DNA from 3 places in the Serratia sp. CoH_122_TC_1 genome. Region 1 is predicted to be linked to each of the others. Evidence: predicted binding sites of a transcription regulator. Region 1 holds the regulator's gene; each other region holds the start of a gene.
What was found. Region 1 encodes PurR, which represses purine synthesis genes. Its sites were predicted from a motif close to CANGCAAACGTTTGCNTG; they were not measured.
Positions count from the first base shown of each region.

Region 2: carA (glutamine-hydrolyzing carbamoyl-phosphate synthase small subunit) is a predicted target of PurR. The motif match lies at 1,053-1,070, and genes of this name have one in related genera.
Region 3: AC2FC2_RS21950 (nucleobase:cation symporter-2 family protein) is a predicted target of PurR. The motif match lies at 1,010-1,027, and genes of this name have one in related genera.

Region 1 is NZ_JBXWLA010000003.1:273,447-275,652, forward strand. Features, by position in the region: gene sodB (superoxide dismutase [Fe]) at 1-136, shown strand, start outside; gene cydH (cytochrome bd-I oxidase subunit CydH) at 190-279, opposite strand; gene purR (HTH-type transcriptional repressor PurR) at 604-1,629, shown strand; gene punR (DNA-binding transcriptional activator PunR) at 1,626-2,206, opposite strand, start outside.
Region 2 is NZ_JBXWLA010000009.1:64,302-66,507, forward strand. Features, by position in the region: gene dapB (4-hydroxy-tetrahydrodipicolinate reductase) at 2-823, shown strand; gene carA (glutamine-hydrolyzing carbamoyl-phosphate synthase small subunit) at 1,294-2,206, shown strand, end outside.
Region 3 is NZ_JBXWLA010000019.1:98,711-100,916, reverse strand. Features, by position in the region: gene AC2FC2_RS21950 (nucleobase:cation symporter-2 family protein) at 1-956, opposite strand, end outside; gene gltS (sodium/glutamate symporter) at 1,199-2,206, shown strand, end outside.

The DNA.
Region 1 (2,206 bases):
CGAAGATAAACCTTTGCTGACCGTCGACGTGTGGGAGCACGCCTACTACATCGATTACCGCAACGCCCGCCCGACTTACCTGGAGAACTTCTGGGCGCTGGTTAACTGGGCATTTGTGGAGAAAAACCTGGCATAGCGTGGGATAAGGCAAACAGGCGCACGAAGCGGCGCCTGTTTTTACTTCGGGGATCAGTTCAATGCTGCAGTGAAGCTAAAAGCAATAATCACGGCCAGCGCACAGACAGTGGTGAACAGTGACATTTTCAGATCGGTATCCATTACAACTCCTTTTCAGATTGGTTTTCCCAAGGATAAAAGGCACACAATTAATGCGTCAAACCATTTTCACACAGTTGGCCAATAAAATCTTGTTATCATTTCCCGGTTTATAATACCGATTACCTCTTCCCCTTTTGCTCAATATGGGACAAAATTCGCAGTTCACAACTGTGTACCGGCAAAAATGCCCCTCCTGACCAAGCGCTGACGACTTCAACACACTAAAAACTCAGTTTTCGCTTCTTTGGAGAAGGATCTACGCAGGCAAACGATTAACATCACACTTACATACTGCAACATGTGAGTTCAGGAGTCATTCTTTACATGGCAACGATTAAAGATGTGGCCAAACGCGCTGGCGTTTCCACCACCACCGTTTCGCACGTCATCAATAAGACTCGTTTCGTCGCCGAAGAGACTAAAGCGGCCGTGAGTGCCGCAATTAAAGAGCTGCATTATTCACCCAGCGCAGTGGCGCGCAGTCTGAAGGTCAATCACACCAAATCGATTGGCCTGCTGGCAACCTCCAGTGAAGCGCCCTACTTTGCTGAAGTGATCGAAGCGGTAGAAAACAGCTGCTACAGCAAAGGCTATACGCTGATACTGTGTAACTCGCACAACAATTTGGACAAACAGCGTGCCTATCTGGCAATGCTGGCGCAAAAGCGCGTCGATGGCTTGTTGGTGATGTGTTCAGAATATCCGGACCAATTGCTTGGCATGTTGGAAGATTACCGCAACATCCCAATGGTTGTCATGGACTGGGGCGCCGCACGCGGTGATTTTACTGATACCATCATTGATAACGCGTTCGAAGGTGGCTATCTGGCTGGGCGCTATCTGATCGAACGCGGACACCGCGATATCGGCGCCATTCCCGGCCAACTGTCACGTAATACAGGGGGCGGGCGCCATCAGGGCTTCTTAAAAGCGATGGAGGAAGCCCATATCGACGTGCGCGACGAGTGGATCGTGCAGGGTGACTTTGAGCCAGAATCCGGCTACAAGGCCATGCACCAGATACTGTCGCAGAAACAGCGTCCGACAGCGGTATTCTGTGGTGGCGATATCATGGCAATGGGGGCTATCTGCGCCGCCGATGAGCTTGGGCTACGCGTGCCTCAAGACATCTCGGTCATTGGCTACGATAACGTGCGCAATGCGCGCTATTTCACCCCGGCGCTGACCACTATTCATCAGCCCAAAGAGCGTTTGGGTGAGATGGCATTCACCATGTTGTTGGATCGCATCATCAGCAAGCGTGAAGAATCACAGGTGATTGAGGTGCATCCCAAGTTGGTTGAGCGCCGTTCGGTTGCTGACGGCCCGTTCATCGATTACCGCCGCTAGTCATTCGCGCCGGAAGCCACTGCGGTTTCCGGCGTCACTTCGCTTAACCATTCCTGATTCAACGTTTCACTGTCCCCTAAATAGTCCAACAGCCAGGCCATCGCCGGAGAAGGCGTATTTTGCTGCCACGTCAGGCAACAAGGGCTGGCTGGGAACGGCTCCTGCAACTGTAACGCCACTAACTCGCCACGTTGTACTAACGGCAAGACCTGATGCGCAGGCATCATCCCGACACACAATCCGGCGCACAGGCAATCCACCGCCGACGACCAGTCCGGCACCACCAAGCGCCGCTGGTTATCCAACGTCCAGGTGACCCGCTTGGGGAGATTGCGTGAGGTATCCTCCAGGCAGAGCGATGGGAAAGGCCGTAGCTGATCATCGTTTAACAACCCATCCTGAGCCGCCAGTGGATGTTGCGGGCTGGCCACACACAACCAACGCATATCGCCCATATCGCGAAAGGCAAACCCACCGCCAACCGGCACGGCCCGTGTCGCACCTATCGCCATATCAGCACGCCCATCCACCAACGCATCCCAGACGCCATTGAACACTTCTGGCTGAACCAATAATT
Region 2 (2,206 bases), on a different contig from region 1:
TATGACTGATTCACAAATCCGCATTGCGATTGCGGGTTCCGGCGGCCGCATGGGCCGTCAATTGATCCAGGCGGTACAACAGGTGCCTGGCGTGGTACTGGGTGCGGCGATTTCACGCCCGGGTTCAAGTCTGATCGGTGTTGATGCGGGTGAGCTGGCAGGCATAGGCAAGTTGGGCGTGGCCGTGAGCGACAGCCTGGAAAGCGTTGTCGGTGATTTTGATATTCTGATCGACTTCACTCGTCCGGAAAGCTCCCTGGCGTATCTGGCTTTCTGTGTCGAACACAAAAAAGCTATCGTGATAGGCACCACCGGTTTTGATGATGCGGGCAAAGATGCCATCCGCGCCGCTGGCGAGCAGATTGGCATCGTGTTTGCCGCTAACTTCAGCGTGGGCGTTAATCTGGTGCTGAAACTGTTGGAAAAAGCAGCCCAGGTGATGGGGGATTATACCGACATTGAAATTGTTGAAGCGCATCATCGCCACAAGGTGGATGCCCCGTCGGGGACTGCGTTGGCGATGGGGGAGGCGATTGCCGGTGCGCTGGGGCGTGATCTTAAAGAGTGCGCCGTGTATGCACGTGAAGGTTATACCGGCGAACGTGACCCAAAAAGCATCGGCTTTGCCACTATCCGCGCTGGCGACATTGTCGGTGAACACACTGCCATGTTTGCCGACATTGGCGAGCGGGTAGAAATTACCCACAAAGCCTCCAGTCGTATGACTTTTGCCAGTGGAGCAGTTAAGGCCGCTATTTGGTTAAGTAAGCGTGATAAAGGCCTGTTTGATATGCGTGATGTACTGGGTCTTGACCAGTTGTAATTAATTTATACACCATCGTGATGTGGTTGTATTAATCATAATTATATGATTAAAGGACAATAATTTTATTGTCCTTTTTTTTAACACTGAAAATGATGGTTTCGATTATTTCTGTGTTCTTGATGTGTTTTTATGTGTGTTTTAATGGGTTATTTCATCCATAATAGGCTTTGATGATGTTTTAAACCCCGTATTTTAGCGTCGCTAGTGCAATTTTTTGTCATCCCATCCCGCAACCGTTTACCAGCCCGAGTTTAGCGGTGTTTTTATGGCTGCTGGGGCTATTAAACGCCGAGAAGTGCAAAAATAAGAGAAAAAATGGCGCTTTGGGTAGACAAGCGGAGCACTCATCATTAAAATGCGCCCAATTTGCCAAAAATTGACCTTGAGGGCGGTTTTTGCATTGATTTAGATCGCGATATCTGAATTAATATGCAAATATTGTGATTGATTATTCCTTGGAGGGTGTTTTGATTAAGTCAGCGCTATTGGTTCTCGAAGACGGAACCCAATTCCACGGTCGGGCCATCGGGGCAGAGGGTACGGCAGTGGGGGAAGTGGTCTTCAATACGTCGATGACCGGTTATCAAGAAATCCTCACTGATCCTTCCTACTCCCGCCAGATCGTTACTCTTACTTATCCCCATATCGGCAATGTCGGCACCAATGCTTCCGACGAAGAATCCTCCGCAGTACACGCCCAAGGCCTCGTCATTCGTGACCTCCCACTGATTGCCAGCAACTACCGCAACGAAGAAGGTCTGTCTGATTACCTGAAGCGCCATAACATTGTGGCGATTGCCGATATTGATACCCGCAAGCTGACTCGCCTGCTGCGTGAAAAGGGTGCACAGAACGGTTGCATCATCGCCGCTGACACGCCGGATGCCGCTCTGGCATTAGCGAAGGCCAAAGCCTTCCCGGGTCTAAAAGGCATGGATCTGGCCAAAGAAGTGACCACTCAGGAAGCTTACAGCTGGCAGCAGGGGAGCTGGACACTGGAAGGCGAACTGCCGGAAGCCAAAGCAGCCTCTGAACTGCCATTCCACGTCGTGGCATATGATTACGGCGCCAAGCGTAACATCCTGCGCATGCTGGTGGATCGCGGTTGCCGCCTGACGGTAGTACCCGCACAGACGCCGGCAGATGAAGTCTTGAAGATGAATCCGGACGGCATTTTCTTGTCCAACGGCCCTGGCGACCCAGAGCCATGTGATTACGCTATCACTGCGATTAAACAGTTCCTGGAGACCGACATTCCGGTGTTCGGTATCTGCCTCGGCCATCAGTTGCTGGCACTGGCGAGCGGCGCAAAAACCGTGAAGATGAAGCTTGGCCACCACGGCGGCAACCACCCGGTGAAAGACCTGGATAACGACTGCG
Region 3 (2,206 bases), on a different contig from region 1:
AGGCCATTGGCGAGCACGCCACCCTTCAGGCGCTTCATATACAGCGGGCCGCTCACCGGTTGTTCCGATACGTCAGAGGTCGCGGTGATATCCCCGATGGTTTCCAATGACGTGACCATAAAGATCAGCATCAGCGGTAGCAGCAGGTTCCAGTCAAAGCCCAAACCGTAATACAGCGGCGTTGGGATGATAATTGCGGCTGTCTCGGTGGCCGGCTGAGTGTCTGGCAACATCCCCATGACCCAAGCCAAAAGGTAACCGACCGCCATGGCGATCACCAACGAGGCGACGCGAAGGTAGGGGTTACGCTGGCGGTTAAGCAGAATAATGACCAAGAGTACGGCCCCGGCCAACATCAGGTTTTTTGGCGCGCCAAAGCTGTGATCATTCATCGCGGCATAGCCGCCACCGATGGAGGTTAGCCCAACCTGGATCAGCGACAAACCGATAATCATCACCACAATGCCAGAAACCAGCGGGGTGATGATGCGACGCGCCAGATGCAGCACGCGCGATAACAGGATTTCGGTGCAGGAGGCGACCATCAGTGTGCCGAACAGTGCCGCCATCATTGTAGGGACATCGGCCCCCCCGTTTTTCAATGCCAGCCCACCCATAATCAGCGGTGAAACGAAGTTAAAGCTGGTGCCTTGAATCGAGAGCAAGCCAGAACCGACCGGTCCCCAGGTTTTAATTTGTAGGATGGAAGCCAAACCGGAAGCGAACAATGACATGCTGATGATGTGCTGGGTGTCTTGTGCCGGTAGACCTAATGCCTGGCAGATCAACAGAGCAGGGGTGATTACCGCAACAAACATCGCCAGCAGGTGCTGACCAGCGGCAAACAGGGTTTGCGGCAATGGCGGTCGGTCTTCCAGGCGATAAATGAGTTCGCTATTGCGCGGCGTTGAGGAGGCTTTTTGCTCTGCATCGAGCTCGGCGGATGGCATGGTCATGATGTGGCATTTCCGGAAACGGCAAAGCAGGCATTTTAATGATTTACCCCGCAAAAGCAAACGGTTGCGCGTTACTATTCTGTTAGCATTATCGGCGGTTATGTCGCATTTTCGTTCATTTTTTCTTGTGTTATCAGCGTTTTTTACTTCTAATCCTGCACTCATCAAGTTTTAAAAACTAAGCGGTTTTCTATAACTTATTATTTATTAATTGGATCTTTTCCCTTACATGGAGTACCTGGATGTTTCATCTTGATACTTATGGCACGTTAGTCGCGGCAACATTGGTTTTGCTCCTTGGGGGCAAATGCGTCACAAGCATCCCTCTGTTAAGAAAATACACCATTCCCGCACCTGTCGCCGGTGGCTTGCTGGTGGCTATCCTGTTATTAGCCCTGAAAAAATTCGCTAACTGGGAAATCAGCTTCGATATGTCGCTGAAAGACCCTTTGATGCTGGCCTTCTTTGCCACTATTGGTCTCAATGCCAACCTGGCGCGGCTGCGTGCGGGCGGTAAGGCATTGATGGTATTTCTGTTTGTCGTGCTGGGCTTGCTGCTGGTGCAGAACGCGATCGGCATCGGCATGGCAAAAATGCTGGGTCTGGACCCGTTGATGGGTCTGATCGCCGGTTCCATTACCCTGTCCGGCGGCCACGGCACCGGGGCGGCCTGGAGCAAGCTGTTCATTGAGCGTTACGGCTTTGAAAATGCCACGGAAGTTGCGATGGCCTGCGCCACCTTCGGGTTGGTTTTGGGCGGCCTGATCGGCGGTCCTGTGGCGCGTTATCTGGTGAAGCACTCTTCTACACCGGAAGGGTCTCCGGATGACAGCGTTCAGCCAAGCGGTTTTGAAAAACCGGAAAGCGGCCGTTTGATTACCTCGCTGGTCATGATTGAAACCATCGCGATGATTGCCATCTGTTTGAGCCTGGGTCAGTTTATTTCCGGCTTATTGAGTGGCACGGTGTTTGAACTGCCAAACTTTGTCTGTGTGCTGTTTGTTGGTGTGATCCTCAGTAACACACTGGCCTTCACCGGTTTCTATACTGTGTTTGAGCGTGCAGTATCGGTGCTGGGCAACGTTAGCCTGTCGCTGTTCCTGGCGATGGCGTTGATGAGCCTGCGCTTGTGGGAATTGGCTTCGTTGGCACTGCCAATGCTGGCGATCCTGGCAGTACAGACGTTGGTGATGGCACTGTACGCAATCTTTGTTACCTACCGGGTGATGGGTAAAAATTACGATGCCGCG